2 regions of the Kineococcus esterisolvens genome follow, and region 2 is predicted to be linked to the other one. Evidence: riboswitches for the same ligand, from Rfam matches in the RefSeq annotation. Region 2 holds a riboswitch; the other holds the start of a gene.

Region 1 (7,400 bases), on a different contig from region 2:
GTCACCACACCCAGCGCCGGTCCCGCGGTCCGCGACCGCGACGACCGGGTCAGGACCCGGTCGTTCGCCTCCCGGCTGCTGTCCCGGCCCGAGATCGGCTCCCTCATCGGCGCCCTCGCGGTGTTCATCCTCTTCTGCGCGGTCGCCCCCACCTTCCGGCAGGCCTCCTCGCTGGCCACGGTCGCCTACGCGGGGTCGACCATCGGCATCATGGCCGTGGCGGTCGCCCTGCTGATGATCGGCGGGGAGTTCGACCTGTCCGCCGGTGTCGTCGTGACCACCACGGCGCTGACGGCGGCGACGTTCTCGTACCAGCTGCGCCTGAACCTGTGGGTCGGCGTCGTCGTCTCGCTCCTGGTGGCCCTGGCCATCGGCGCCTTCAACGGCTGGCTGCTGATGCGGACCGGTCTGCCCAGCTTCCTCATCACCCTGGGCACGTTCTTCATGCTGCAGGGCATCAACCTGGGCGTGACGAAGCTGCTGACCGGCGGCGTCTCCTCCAGCGCGGTCTCCGACATGGACGGCTGGGACTCCGCCCGCGCCGTGTTCGCCTCGACGATCGACGTCGGCGGCGTCGGGATCAGGATCACCGTCCTCTGGTGGATCCTCTTCGTGGCGGTCGCCACCTGGACGCTGCTGCGCACCCGGGTGGGCAACTGGATCTTCGCGGCCGGCGGTGACAAGGCCGCCGCCCGCGCCGTCGGCGTCCCCGTCAAGAAGACGAAGATCGGCCTGTTCATGGCCGTCGGCTTCTGCGGCTGGTTCGTCGGCATGCACCAGCTGTTCAGCTTCGATTCCATCCAGTCCGGCGGCGGCGTCGGCCAGGAGTTCATCTACATCATCGCCGCCGTCGTCGGCGGGTGCCTGCTCACCGGCGGGTACGGCTCGGCCGTCGGCTCGGCCGTCGGTGCCCTGATCTTCGGCATGACGAGCCTGGGCATCGTCTACGCGGGCTGGGACGCGAACTGGTTCAAGCTGTTCCTCGGCGTGATGCTCCTGCTGGCCACGATCGTCAACCTGGTCGTCAAGAACCAGGCCGCGAAGAGGTGAGGGACCGATGAGCACCGAGACCCACGACCGGACCGGCGGCTCCGGGCACTCCCCGAACACCGAGATCCTGCGCCTGACGGACGTCGGCAAGAGCTACGGCAACGTCCACGCCCTGCGCGGGGTGTCGCTGTCGGTCAAGCAGGGCGAGATCACCTGCGTGCTCGGTGACAACGGGGCCGGGAAGTCGACCCTCATCAAGATCGTCGCCGGCCTGCACCGGCACACCGAGGGCACGGTGGAGGTCAACGGCGAGGCCGTGAGCTTCTCCTCCCCGCGCGAGTCGCTCGAGCGCGGCATCGCCACCGTGTACCAGGACCTCGCGCTCGTGCCCCTGATGTCGATCTGGCGCAACTTCTTCCTCGGCTCCGAGCTCACCACCGGCTTCGGCCCCTTCAAGCGCCTCGACGTCAAGCGCATGATGGAGATCACCGACGAGGAGCTGACGAAGATGGGCATCAACGTGCCCGACCTCGAACGCCCCGTCGGCGCCCTCTCCGGCGGCCAGCGCCAGTGCATCGCCATCGCACGGGCGATCTACTTCGGCGCCAAGGTGCTCATCCTCGACGAGCCGACCGCCGCCCTGGGCGTCAAGCAGTCCGGCGTGGTGCTGAAGTACGTCGCCAAGGCCCGCGACGCGGGCCTTGGCGTCATCTTCATCACCCACAACCCGCACCACGCCTACCTGGTGGGCAACCACTTCGTGATCCTCAACCGCGGCCACGTCTCGCTGGACAAGTCGCGGCAGGAGATCACGCTGGACGAGCTCACCAACGAGATGGCCGGCGGCGCGGAGCTCGAGGCCCTGAGCCACGAGCTCTCCGTCCCCGGTGAGACCCCCGAGAACGCCGCCGGCCTGACGGCGGCCCGCACGACCGGAAGGTGACGACACCGATGAGCACGGCGACGCAGACGACCCCGCACACCGCTCGCGAGGGCTACGACCGGGACCTCCGCGTCGCCGTGCTCGGCGTCGGGATGATGGGGCAGGACCACGCCCGCCGCCTGGCGCAGCTGACCAAGGGCGCGCGGCTCGTCGCGGTCAGCGACGTGGACGGGGCCCGCACCGACGCGGTGGCCGCCGAGTTCGGCGTGCGCGCCCTGCACGACCCGGTCGCGGCCATCGAGGACCCCGAGGTGGACGCCGTCGTCATCGCCACCCCCGGCTTCACCCACGAGGACCTCGTGCTCAAGGCCCTGCATGCCGGCAAGCCGACCCTGTGCGAGAAGCCGCTGACGACCTCGCCGGAGACCTCCCGCAAGGTCGTGGAGGCCGAGCGCGCCCTGGGGCGCCAGCTCGTCCAGGTCGGGTTCATGCGCCGCTTCGACGCCGAGTACGAGCAGCTGCGCTCGCTCATCGCCTCGCAGGAGCTGGGCCGCCCGCTGTTCCTGCACTGCGCCCACCGCAACGCGACCACCCCGCCGAACTTTTCCTCCGAGATGCTCATCCTCGACTCGGTGGTGCACGAGGTCGACGTGGCCCGCTTCCTGCTCGGTGAGGAGATCACCGCCATCACGGTGTTCAAGCCCGGGCGCACCTCCCACGCTCCCGAGGGCCTGCAGGACCCGCAGTTCGTCCTCATGGAGACGGAGAGCGGCGCCCTGGTCGACGTGGAGATCTTCGTCAACACCACGTTCGGCTACGAGGTCCGCACCGAGCTGGTCGCCGAGCGCGGCAGCGCGAGGATCGGCCTGGGTGTCGGTCTGGTCGAGCACTCCAGCGCCGGGTGGGGCGGGGGCATCGCCGCCGACTTCAAGGAGCGCTTCGGCGCCGCCTACGACGCGGAGTTCCAGCGCTGGGTGGACGCCGTCCGCAGCGGCGCGGGCATCGACGGCCCGGGGGTGTGGGACGGCTACGCCGCCGCCGCCGTCTGCGCCGCCGGAGTGGAGTCCCTGCGCACCGGTCGGCGCGTCGAGGTGGACCTCGGCGCCCGCGCCTGAGGAGGCTGACGACGATGCAGATCGCCCTGGACACGTACATGTTCCGCGACGTGCCGCTCCTGGAGCTGCCGGCGCTGGTGGCCGACCTCGGCTACGAGTGGATCGAGCTCTCGCCGCGCGAGGACTTCATCCCCTTCTTCCGCCACCCGCGCGTGGACCTGGCCACGGTCCGGAAGTTCCGCGCGGCGCTGGACGCCGCCGGTGTCGGCGTGTGCTCCACGCAGTTCGTGCAGCGCTGGTCCGGCCCCGGTGAGGACGAGCGCAAGCAGGCGGTGCGCAACATCAAGCGCATCGTCGAGGTCACCACCGAGCTGGGGGTGCCCGTCGTGCAGTCGGAGTTCAACGGCCGCCCGGAGCTGCCCGAGGCCAGCGAGGCCCGCTTCCTCGACTCCTTCGAGGAGCTGGCGCCCGTCTTCGAGTCCGCCGGGGTCGAGCTGCGACTGGAGCCGCACCCCGACGATTTCGTCGAGGACGGCTTCCGCGCCGTGGACCTGGTGCGCGGCCTGGACCGGCCCTGGGTGGGGTTCGTCTACTGCACCCCGCACACCTTCCACCAGGGCGGCGACGGCCCGGGCGTCATCCGCTACGCCGGCGACCTCGTGCGGCACGTGCACGTGGCCGACACGTTCGACCCCCGCGGCTCCTCCGGCCTGCGCTACATCGTCAACCCGCCGGGATCCACGGCGCGCGTCCACCAGCACCTCGACATCGGTGAGGGTGAGGTGGACTTCGACGGCATCTTCACCGCCCTGGGCGAGGTCGGTTTCGACGGGGCGCTGTGCGCGAGCGTCTTCGCCTGGGAGGAGAGGCGCGAGGCGTCCAGCCGCTTCATGCGCGAGAAGATCCAGGAGTACGTCGACCGCTGGTGAACGGGTCGTGGGGACGAGGGGGCGGGTGCCGAGGCACCCGCCCCCTCGGGCGTCCGGCGGGCGGCGCGGTCAGCGGGCGAGCGCGCACCTGGCGCGCAGCAGCGCGACGCCCGGCCCGGTCAGCTCGTCGCAGAACGCCCCCCGGCCGGCGACGGCCATGGTCAGCGCGAGCGTCGTGCCGCGGACCGGCGCCCCCGCGCCGGTCGTGAACGGGCCGTCGGTGGCCTCCAGCCGCAGCCCCCGCACCGCGCTGCGGCCGTCCACCGTGAAGTCGCGGGCCGTGAAGAACCGCGCGACCTCGGTGACCACGGGGACCGGCGGCCCACCCGTGAGCCCGAGCGGCCGGCGCACGTCCTGGGCGTGCACGACGACCTCGCCCAGCCACGCCGCGGTGTGCCCGGTGGGTGCCGTGGTGCTGGTGACCACCGCGCGGAACCGCTCCAGCGTCTGCGCGGGCGTGACGCCGAGCTGTTCGGCCAGGCGCCGGTCGTTGTGCACGCCCGGGTCGAAGCGGGCCCCGGCCATGCTCGCCAGCCAGCGCGACCGCCCCGTGCTCGCCGCCGCGGTCAGGTGCGCGACGACCTCCTCGACCCTCCAGCGCCCGCACAGCGAGGGCCTGGACCACTCGGCGTCGTCGAGGCCGGCGAGGTCGTCGGCCAGGGCGGCGCGCTCGGCGTGCGCGGCCGCCCACAGGGTGTCGCGCGAGGTGGTGGTGGTCACGGCGTCCTCCGGGTACGGGTACGGGTACGGGTCCCGGTGGGGTGACCCGGGCCGCGCGGAGGACTCACCGGTCCGCGGCCCCTGGGCCGCGTCGGCCGGGAGACCCTCCAGTCGCTCGCCAAATGTGTCAACATGTAACTACATATAAGAGGAGGATCCCGTGCCGCTGCTCCGCTTCGACCTCGTCGCCGGCCGCACCCCCGAGGCGCTGACCAGCCTGCTCGACGCAGCCCACGCCGCCGTCGTGGAGGCTTTCGAAGTCCCCGACGGCGACCGCTACCAGGTCGTCCACCAGCACGCCCCCGGCGAACTGGTCGTCCACGACACCGGCCTCGGCATCCCGCGCACCGACGACGTCGTCGTCCTGCAGGTGACCAGCCGCCCGCGCACGCGCGAGCAGAAGGAGCGCTTCTACGCCCTGCTCGTGGACCACCTGGAGCGCGCGTGCGGCACCGGCCCCGGCGACGTCGTCGTCTCGATCACCGAGAACTCCGACGCCGACTGGTCCTTCGGCCACGGTCGCGCCCAGTTCCTCACCGGCGAGCTCTGAGGGCGGCTCCTCCGGCGGGCGCTGGCCCGCGGCGCGCGGCCCGTGGGACGCTGGCGGCTGCACGTCACAACCCAACACCAGGCCACGCACCCGGGCGGGAGAGCCCCGACGCGCACCAGCGGCGGGCACCGAAGGAGCAACCACCCCGGAACCTCTCAGGTCCCCAGGACCGCCACGGGCAGGCCGCTCTGGAAAGCAGGGTCCCCACGACCCTCACCGACGGGGAAAGCGCCGCACGGCGCGAAGCTCTCAGGTGCCGCGACAGAGGGGGTCCACGCGGCCGCGCCCGGCGGCCGCGCCCGGAAGGAGCCCGCCCGTGTCCCGCACCTCCCCGCTGCACGAGGCGCACGCCGCCCTGGGTGCCGCGTTCACCGACTTCGCCGGCTGGTCCGTGCCCGTGCGCTACGCCTCCGACCTCGCCGAGCACCGCGCCGTGCGTGCCACCGCCGGCGTGTTCGACCTGACCCACATGGGCGAGGTGCGCGTGAGCGGCCCGCAGGCCGGCGACGCCCTCGACGCCGCGCTCGTCGGGCGCCCCTCGGCCATGCCGCCGGGCCGCGCCGCCTACGGCCTGATCGTCGACGAGGACGGCGGCATCCTCGACGACCTCGTCACCTACCGCCTCGGCGAGCAGGAGTTCCTCGTCGTCGCCAACGCCTCCAACGCCGGCCTCGTCGCCCGCGAGCTGACCGCCCGCACCGCCGGTTTCGACGCCACCGTCACCGACGAGTCCGCGGGCACCGCCCTGCTCGCCGTGCAGGGCCCCACCGCCGCCCTGGTCGTCGGCGAGCTCGTCGACGCCGACCTCGGCGCCCTCGGCCACTACCGCTGCACGCCCACCGCCCTGCGCACCCCGGACGGCGCCGAGGACGTGCTGCTGGCCCGCACCGGCTACACCGGCGAGGACGGTTTCGAGGTGGTCCTGCCCGCCGCCCACGCCCCCGCCGCGTGGGAGGCGCTGCTGAGCGCCGGCCGCGCCCACGGCGCCGTGCCCTGCGGCCTCGCCTGCCGCGACACCCTGCGCCTGGAGGCCGGGATGCCGCTGCACGGGCACGAGCTGTCCCGCGACGTCGACCCGTACGCCGCCGGCCTCGGCCGTGTCGTCAAGCTCGACAAGCCGGCGGCCTTCCCCGGCCGCGCCGCGCTGGAGCGTCTCGCGCAGCGCACCCCCGAGCGCGTCCTCGTCGGGCTGCGCGGCACCGGGCGGCGGGCCGGGCGCCACGGGTACCCCGTGCTGCACGAGGGGCGCCCGGTGGGCACCGTCACCAGCGGCGCGCTCTCGCCGACCCTGGGGCACCCCGTCGCCATGGCGTACGTCGAGAACGGCCTCTCGGCGCCCGGCACCGCGCTCGCCGTGGACGTGCGCGGGCGTCCCGAGCCCGTCGAGGTGGTCGAGCTGCCCTTCTACCGACGGGCCCGGTGAACCCCGTGCCCGTCGGCGTCTTCGACCTGTTCTCCATCGGCATCGGCCCCTCCAGCTCCCACACCGTCGGCCCGATGCGCGCCGCGCTGCTCTTCGCGCGGGCCCTGGCCGACGACGGCGTGCTGGAACGGGTCGCCGCCGTGCGGGTGGACCTGCACGGTTCCCTCGGCGCCACCGGCCGCGGCCACGGCTCCGACTCCGCCGCCGTCCTGGGGCTGCTCGGCGAGCGCCCCGAGGAGGTGGACCCGGACGCCGTCCCGGCACTGCTGGCCGCCGTGCGCGCCTCCGGCGAACTTCCCCTCCTGGGCCGGCACCGGGTGCGCTTCGACCCGGACGCCGACGTGCGCCTGCTGCGCGAGGCGCTGCCCGCCCACCCCAACGGGATGGTGTTCACCGCCCTGGACCGGGCCGGCGGCGTCCTGCTGCGGCGAACCTCCTACTCCGTCGGCGGCGGGTTCGTGCGCGACGACCCGCTGGACGACGCCGCGCCGCTCGCCGGTCCCGGCGACGACCTGCCGCACCCCTTCCGCACCGGCGCCGAACTGCTCGAGCAGTGCCGGCGCACCGGCCTGGGGGTGGCGGGCCTGGTGCGCCGCAACGAGGAGCACCGCCGCAGCCGCGCCGAGGTCGACGCCGGCCTGCTGGAGGTGTTCGGCGCCATGGCCGCCTGCGTGCAGCGCGGCCTGGCGAGCGGGGGCACCCTGCCCGGCGGTCTGGGCGTGCGCCGCCGCGCCCCGGGGCTGCACCGCCAGCTGCTCGCCGAGGAGGAGCGGTGCGACGCCGGCGCCGACCCGCTGCGCGCGATGGACTGGGTCAGCCTGTACGCGCTCGCCGTCAACGAGGAGAACGC
Region 2 (7,400 bases):
AGCGCGGGGCCGCGCCGCTGCGGGAGTACGCCGCCGGCAGCGACGGCCCCGAGGGCCCGCCCGCCCTGGCGGGGGCGGACGGGCGCTGACCGGACGGACTCGCTGCCGGTCCGCTCAGCCCTCCGCGAGCTCCTCCAGCGGCGGGCAGGAGCACACGAGGTTGCGGTCGCCGGCGGCGCCGTCGATGCGGCGCACCGGCGGCCAGTACTTCGTGCGCGGGTCCAGCCCGGCCGGGTACACGGCCTCCTCGCGGGTGTAGGGGTGGTCCCACTCGCCCACGAGCGAGGCGGCGGTGTGCGGGGCCTGGCGCAACGGGGACTCGGCCACGGACCAGCGGCCCCGCTCGACCTCGCGCACCTCGGCGGCGATGGCGAGCATGGCGTCGCAGAACCGGTCGATCTCGGCGAGGTCCTCGCTCTCGGTGGGCTCGACCATGAGGGTGCCGGGGACGGGGAACGACATCGTCGGGGCGTGGAACCCGAAGTCGACGAGCCGCTTGGCGACGTCCTCCACGCTCACGCCGGTGGCCCTCGTCATCGGCCGCAGGTCCAGGACGCACTCGTGCGCCACGAACCCGCCGGGTCCGCGGTAGAGCACCGGGTACGCCTCCCGCAGCCGGGCGGCGACGTGGTTGGCGCTGAGCACGGCCTGCACCGTGGCGGCGCGCAGCCCGTCGGCGCCCATGAGGCGCACGTACGCCCAGGAGATCGGCAGGATCCCCGCCGAGCCGAACGGGGCGGCGGACACCATGCCGACGGCCTCGGGGTCGGCGTCCGGGGAGGTGGCGGGCAGGAACCGCGCCAGGTGGGCGCGCACCGCGACCGGGCCGACGCCCGGGCCGCCGCCGCCGTGCGGGACGCAGAACGTCTTGTGCAGGTTCAGGTGCGAGACGTCCGCGCCGAACCGGCCGGGCCGGGCCAGTCCGACCAGGGCGTTGAGGTTCGCGCCGTCGACGTACACCTGCCCGCCGGCGTCGTGCACCAGGGCGCACACCTCGCGGATCGACTCCTCGTACACCCCGTGCGTCGAGGGGTACGTGACCATGATCGCGGCGAGGTCGTCGGCGTGCTCGGAGACCTTCCGGCGCAGGTCCTCCAGGTCGACGTTCCCGTCGGCGTCGCAGGCCACGACGACGACCCGCAGACCCGCCATGACGGCGCTTGCCGCGTTCGTGCCGTGCGCGGAGCTGGGGATCAGGCACACCGTGCGGTGCGCCTCGCCGCGGGAGCGGTGGTGCGCGCGGATCGCGAGCAGCCCGGCGAACTCGCCCTGGGAACCGGCGTTGGGCTGCAGGGAGACCGCGTCGTAGCCGGTGACCTCCGCCAGCCAGCGCTCCAGGTCCGCGACGAGCTGCGCGGTGCCGGCGAGCTGGTCGGCCGGTGCGTACGGGTGCAGGTCGGCGAACTCCGGCCACGACACCGGCTCCAGCTCGGTGGTGGCGTTGAGCTTCATCGTGCACGAGCCCAGCGGGATCATGCCGCGGTCCAGCGCGTAGTCGGCGTCCGAGAGGCGGCGCAGGTACCGCAGCAGCGCCGTCTCCGAGCGGTGCTTCGAGAACACCGGGTGGGTCAGGAACCCCGAGGTGCGCAGCAGCCCGGCGGGCAGCGCGTGGGCGGGGACGTCCTCGACGGGCTGCAGGCCGAAACCGGCCAGCGCCGCCGCCACGTGCTCGGGCGCGGTCGTCTCGTCGCACGTCAGGCCGACGTGGTCGTCGTCCACCAGGCGCAGGTTCACCCCCGCGTCCAGGGCGGCGGCCACGACCGCCCGGGCGCGGCCGGGCACGCGGGCCAGGACGGTGTCGAAGAACTCCTCGTGCACGACCTCCACACCGCCGGCGCGCAGCGAGGCCGCCAGGCGGGCGGCGGTGCCCGCCACCTGCGCGGCGATCGAGCGCAGTCCCTCCGGGCCGTGGTGCACGGCGTAGCAGCCGGCCACGACCGCCAGCAGCACCTGCGCGGTGCAGATGTTGCTGGTGGCCCTGTCGCGGCGGATGTGCTGCTCGCGCGTCTGCAGCGCCAGGCGGTACGCCCGGGCGCCGTCGGCGTCCTTCGAGACGCCCACCAGGCGGCCGGGCAGGGAGCGCTCCAGGCCGGCGCGCACGGCCATGAAGGCCGCGTGCGGGCCACCGGCGAACATCGGCACCCCGAAGCGCTGGGAGGAGCCGACGGCCACGTCGGCCCCGAACTCGCCGGGCGCGCGCAGCAGGGCCAGGGCCAGCAGGTCGGCGGCGGCCACCACCACCGCACCGCGCTCCTTGGCGGCGGCCGCGACGCCCGCGAGGTCGCGCACGCGGCCGGAGGTGCCGGGGTACTGCACGAGCAGGCCGAACGGCGCCCGCTCCCCCAGCACGGCGAGCGGGTCGGCCGCGTCCAGGTCGACGGTGACCAGGTCGACGCCCAGGGGCACCGCGCGGGTGCGCAGCACCGCCAGCGTCTGCGGCAGCACGTCGGCGTCCACGGCGAACACCGCCCCGGCGGGTGCCTTCGAGACGCGGCGGGCCAGCGTCATCGCCTCGGCGGCGGCGGTCCCCTCGTCGAGCAGCGAGGCGTTCGCCACGTCCAGGCCGGTGAGGTCGGCCACGGCGGTCTGGAAGTTCAGCAGGGCCTCCAGTCGGCCCTGGGAGATCTCCGGCTGGTACGGGGTGTACGCGGTGTACCAGGCGGGGTCCTCCAGCACGTTGCGGCGCACCACGGCCGGGGTCCGGGTGCCGTGGTAACCCAGCCCGATCATCGAGGGCACGACGCGGTTCCGCGCCGCGAGCCGGCGCAGCTCGGCGCTCACGGACGCCTCGTCCAGCGCGGGCGGCAGGTCCAGGGCGCCGGGTCCCTCGAGGATCCCGGCGGGCACGGCCCGCCGCACGAGTTCCTCGGTGTCGGCGACGCCCACCGCGGCCAGCATCCGGGTGACCTCGCCCGCGTCCGGCCCGACGTGGCGGGCGCTGAAGGGCAGCGGGCCCGGGGCGCCGAGGGCGGGCGCACCCTCGGCGGGCGCACCGGAGGTGGCGGCGGGGGTACCGGCGGGGGTACCGGCGGGGGTGGCGGGGGCGGTGGTGGTCACGGGTGCTCCGGGGGCTCACGGCGGTCGGGACGCCCCCGTCTGTCGGCCCGGGCGGTCGCGGCCTCCAGAGCGGCCTGTCCCCCGCGGTCCTTCCGCCTGAGAGGTTCCGGGGATGTTGCCCCTTCGGCGCCCCGGCCGGACCGGGGTCTCTCCCGCGCGGGATGCGCAGCCAGCTTCCGCTGCCACTGTAGGCCATCGCCCGCCGCGCGGTCCCGGATCGCGGCCCCGGCGACAGCGGTCCGCTCGACACCGCGCACCCCGGTATCCTCTCGCGATGATCACCATGGCCGTCTGCAGCGCGAAGGGCGGCGTGGGCAAGACGTCGGTGGTCCTGGGGCTCGCCTCCGCGGCCCTGCACCGTTCCGTCAGCACCCTCGTCGTCGACCTCGACCCCCAGGCCGACGCGACCTCGGGCCTGGACGTGACCGCCCAGCGCGAGCACGACGTGGCGGCGGTGCTGCGCACCCCGAAGCGCCGGGTCGCGGAGTCCTCGGTGGCGCCCAGCGGGTGGGTGGACGACCACCCGGGCCTGCTCGACGTCGTCACCGGCTCGGCGGCCTCGGCGCGGCTGGACGCCCCCGACCACGAGCAGGCCGATCTCGACGGGCTGCGCCGCGCGCTGCGCAAGCTGGACGACCACGAACTGGCGCTGCTCGACTGCCCGCCGTCGCTGGGCGGACTGACCCGCTCGGCCTGGCGGGCGAGCGACGCCGTGCTCGTCGTCTCCGACGCCAGCCGCTTCTCGGTGGCCGCGGTGGGGCGCACCCTGGACGAGGTGGCTGCGCTGCGCTCGGGGCCCCGCGTCGCCGGGGTGCTGGTCAACCGCTTCTCCCCGCGCTCGGGCGAGCAGCGCTTCCGCCTGGAGGAGCTGCGCTCCCTGTTCGGACCGCTGGTGCTGGAACCGCTGCCCGACCGGGTGGCCGTGCCCCAGTCGCAGGGTGCCGGCAAGCCGCTGCACGCGCTGCGTCCCGTCGCGGCCCGCCGGGTGGCCGAGCAGTTCGACCGGCTCCTGGACGTGGTCCTGGCCCAGGGGGTCGCCCCCCGCACGTCGCGTGACAGCGCGTGAGCGCGGGAACACCGAAAGGCATCTGATCGTTTTCCCGTCGTCGAAGTGCACAGGAGACCGGTACCGCCTACCGTGCCCTCACGGTGCGTGCTGGTCCCCTCCGTCCGCACCGCCGAGCACCACCCCGCGCCACCGCGGGTCCGAGGAGGTTCCGTGACGACCGACGCCCCCGCCAACCGCCCGCGCCTCGTGCGCGCCGCCCGGACCAGCCAGGTCCTGGGCGCTGCGAGCACCGCACCGGCCCCCCAGCCCGCGCCACCGCGCCTGGTGCCCGCACCGCACCGCACAGCGGGCACGGCCGGTCCGCGCCGGCCGGCCGACGAGGACACCGCCGAGGTCACGCGGGTCCTGCAGCTCGTCGACGTGCTGCGCGCGCGCTGGGCCCGCGCCGGCGCGGACATCGCCACCCGCCTGCGGCCCGGGGTGGACGACGCGGCCCTGGACGCCGTCGAGCACCAGCTGGGCCTGCTCGTACCGCGCGGTGCACGCGCCTGGTGGCGCAGCGTGGACGGCGTGGACCCCGTGCGCACCCGCTACCGGACCAGCGCCCCCACCGTCGGCCCGGGCGGCTGGGTGCCGCTCGGCCTGGAGGACGCCGTGCGCCGGGCGACCGGCCAGGGGCCGGGACCGGTCGCACCCCCCGGGCTGCTGCCGGTGTTCGCGCGCGACGAGGAGATGCTGGCCGTGCGGCTGGGACCGTCCTGCACCCAGGTGGAGCAGGTGGTCCTCGACGACGACGGCGAGGCGTACCAGCACTCCTGGCGGGTGCCCCTGGAGGTGCTGCTGTCCACGTGGGCCGACGCGCTGCTCGCCGCGGTGCTGTGGCTGCCCGACAGCCACGACTGGGTCGTGGACCCCTTCGCGCGCCAGGCCCTGCCCAACGCGCACCTGCTGGACTGACCCCTCCGCGCGGGCCCCGGCCCGCCGAGCAGCGGTCCCGGACACCACGACGCCCCGGCCACCGGCCGGGGCGTCGTCGTGGTCGCGGGTCGTCGGCTCGAGTCAGCCGGCCTCGCGGGCCCGGCGGCGCGTGCTGAGCTCGTCCGCCAGCACCACCGCGGGAGCGGCGACCTCGGTGCGCTCCGCGAGGCGCTCGCTGGGCAGCGAGGCCAGCTCGCCCTCCACCTCCCGCCAGACCCGCCCGACAGCGATGCCGAACACGCCCTGACCGCCCTGCACGAGGTCGATGACCTCGTCCGCCGAGGTGCACTCGTAGACGCTGGCGCCGTCGCTCATCAGCGTGATCTGCGCCAGGTCGTCCACACCCCGCTCGCGCAGGTGCGTCACGGCCGTGCGGATCTGGTGCAGCGACACCCCGGTGTCCAGCAGCCGCTTGACCACCTTCAGCACGAGGATGTCGCGGAAGCCGTACAGCCGCTGCGAGCCCGACCCCGAGGCGCTGCGCACGCTGGGTTCCACCAGGCCGGTGCGGGCCCAGTAGTCCAGCTGGCGGTAGGTGATGCCGGCCGCCTTGCACGCCGTCAGGCCGCGGTAACCGACTTCCTCGTCCAGGTCGGGCAGGTCCTCGGCGAACAGGAGGCCCTGCGCGGGGACCGGCTTCCTGCCGCGCAACGACCCCGAGTCTGCCTCGCCTCTGCTCACGCCGGCCTCCTCATCATCGCCCCGGTCCGATCGTCGGTGCCGTGCCGACCGGGAGCGTCCTGTCAACTGACCGTAGAGTCGCACCCGCGGAGCGTCAACGAGGCGCGCGGCGCGCCGTCCGTCGAACTGTTCACCGGTCCGGGCCCGCCTCCGACTCGAAGTCCTCCGGGGTGATGTGGTCGAGGAACTCGCGGAACTTCTCCACCTCGTCCTCGTCCTCGTCGGGCACCGGCACACCGCCGGAGTCCAGGACCTCCTCGGCCCCCACGATCGGGCAGCCCACCCGCAGCGCCAGGGCGATCGCGTCGGAGGTCCGCGAGCTCACGGTCGCACCGCCGTCGAAGGCGAGCTCCGCGAAGTAGACGTTGTCACGCACCTCCACGATGCGCACCTCCTCCAGGCGCCGCCCCAGGGCCGTGATCACGTCCTTGAGCAGGTCGTGGGTCAGGGGACGGGGCGGGACGACGCCCTGCTGGGCGAAGGCGATGGCGCTGGCCTCCGGGGCGCCGATCCAGATCGGCAGGTAGCGGTCCCCGTCGCGCTCACGCAGCAGCACGATGGGGTTGTTGGAGGGCATCTCGACCCGGACGCCGATGACATCGAGCGCACGCACGCCCTCACCGTACCCCTCCCGGGCCCGGCGCGGCGGCCGGCACCCGTCGCGCCGCGCCGCACGCGCGTGATCGGTGCGTCACCGACCCGCGCTCAGCCCGTGACGCGCCCCAGCGCCCCCGCCACCAGCGCGGTGTGCAGACGCAGGCAGGCCGCGGCGATCTCGCGCGCCACCTGCTCGGCGCGGGCCGAGGAGTCGGCCGAGCGCTGCCGCTGCAGGGGTGCCGCCACCTGCTCGGCCAGCGCCACCTCGCGATCGGCGGCCGAGCGGAAGACCCGCAGGTGGCGGGCCTCGATGCCGTGCCCGGCCAGCGTGGCGGCCGCGCGCAGCACCTCCAGCGCCTCGCCGTCGTACCAGGGGCCGCCCGGCACGGGGCCCAGCACGCCGAAGCCCTCCAGGGCGTCCAGCAGCTCCGCGTCCACGCCGCTCTCGCGCAGCAGCTCGGCGCGGGTCAGCCGCAACCGGGCGGCGCTGCCCTCGAAGCGCGCCGCGGGCGGGGCGCCGGCCGCGTCCGGCACCCGCGGCGCCGCGCCCGGCTGCTCGGGCGGCTGCAGGCCGCGGTCGATGGCGTGCAGGTTCTCCCGGATGACCCGCAGCGGCAGGTAGTGGTCGCGCTGGGCCGAGAGCACGTAGCGCAGCCGGTCCACGTCGGAGGAGGAGAACTTGCGGTAGCCGGCGGCCGTGCGCCGCGGCTCCACCAGGCCCTGCTCCTCCAGGAAGCGGATCTTGGAGATGGTGACGTCGGGGAACTCCGGCGTCAGCAGCGCCATCACCTCACCGATCGTCATGCGCGGTGCGTCCGGGTCGAAGGCCGCCCGCGAGGCCGCCGCGCTCACGCCGGCCGCCCGCCCCCACCCGCCGCGGTCCCGGGCGACTGCGGGCTGGGGTGGTAGACCATGCGGTACTTGCCGATCTGCACCTCGTCGCCGGGGCGCAGGAGCACGTCGTCGATGCGCTCGCGGTTGACGTAGGTGCCGTTCAGGCTGCCCACGTCGCGCACGCGGAACCCGGGCCCGGACGCCGGGTCGGGTGCCCGCAGGAACTCGGCGTGGCGACGCGAGA

What was found. A riboswitch is a leader RNA that binds a small molecule or an ion and turns the genes downstream of it on or off. The one in region 2 is predicted to bind glycine.
Region 1: it holds a riboswitch for glycine, as region 2 does, so the genes downstream of both, gcvT (glycine cleavage system aminomethyltransferase GcvT) here and gcvP (aminomethyl-transferring glycine dehydrogenase) in region 2, are expected to answer to the same signal.

The regions. Positions count from the first base shown of each region.
Region 1 covers NZ_JBJLRI010000021.1:46,213-53,612, reverse strand. The annotation lists gene ACRYR8_RS09355 (ABC transporter permease) at 1-1,050, shown strand, start outside; gene ACRYR8_RS09350 (ATP-binding cassette domain-containing protein) at 1,058-1,933, shown strand; gene ACRYR8_RS09345 (Gfo/Idh/MocA family protein) at 1,942-2,988, shown strand; gene ACRYR8_RS09340 (sugar phosphate isomerase/epimerase family protein) at 3,003-3,857, shown strand; gene ACRYR8_RS09335 (maleylpyruvate isomerase family mycothiol-dependent enzyme) at 3,927-4,577, opposite strand; gene ACRYR8_RS09330 (tautomerase family protein) at 4,738-5,127, shown strand; glycine riboswitch at 5,222-5,300, shown strand; glycine riboswitch at 5,311-5,399, shown strand; gene gcvT (glycine cleavage system aminomethyltransferase GcvT) at 5,444-6,550, shown strand; gene ACRYR8_RS09320 (L-serine ammonia-lyase) at 6,556-7,400, shown strand, end outside.
Region 2 covers NZ_JBJLRI010000001.1:44,049-51,448, forward strand. The annotation lists gene ACRYR8_RS00205 (glucose-6-phosphate dehydrogenase) at 1-89, shown strand, start outside; gene gcvP (aminomethyl-transferring glycine dehydrogenase) at 115-2,949, opposite strand; glycine riboswitch at 3,132-3,222, opposite strand; gene ACRYR8_RS00215 (ParA family protein) at 3,332-4,123, shown strand; gene ACRYR8_RS00220 (hypothetical protein) at 4,277-5,023, shown strand; gene ACRYR8_RS00225 (MerR family transcriptional regulator) at 5,126-5,725, opposite strand; gene ACRYR8_RS00230 (bifunctional nuclease family protein) at 5,856-6,338, opposite strand; gene ftsR (transcriptional regulator FtsR) at 6,431-7,126, opposite strand; gene ACRYR8_RS00240 (FHA domain-containing protein) at 7,171-7,400, opposite strand, start outside.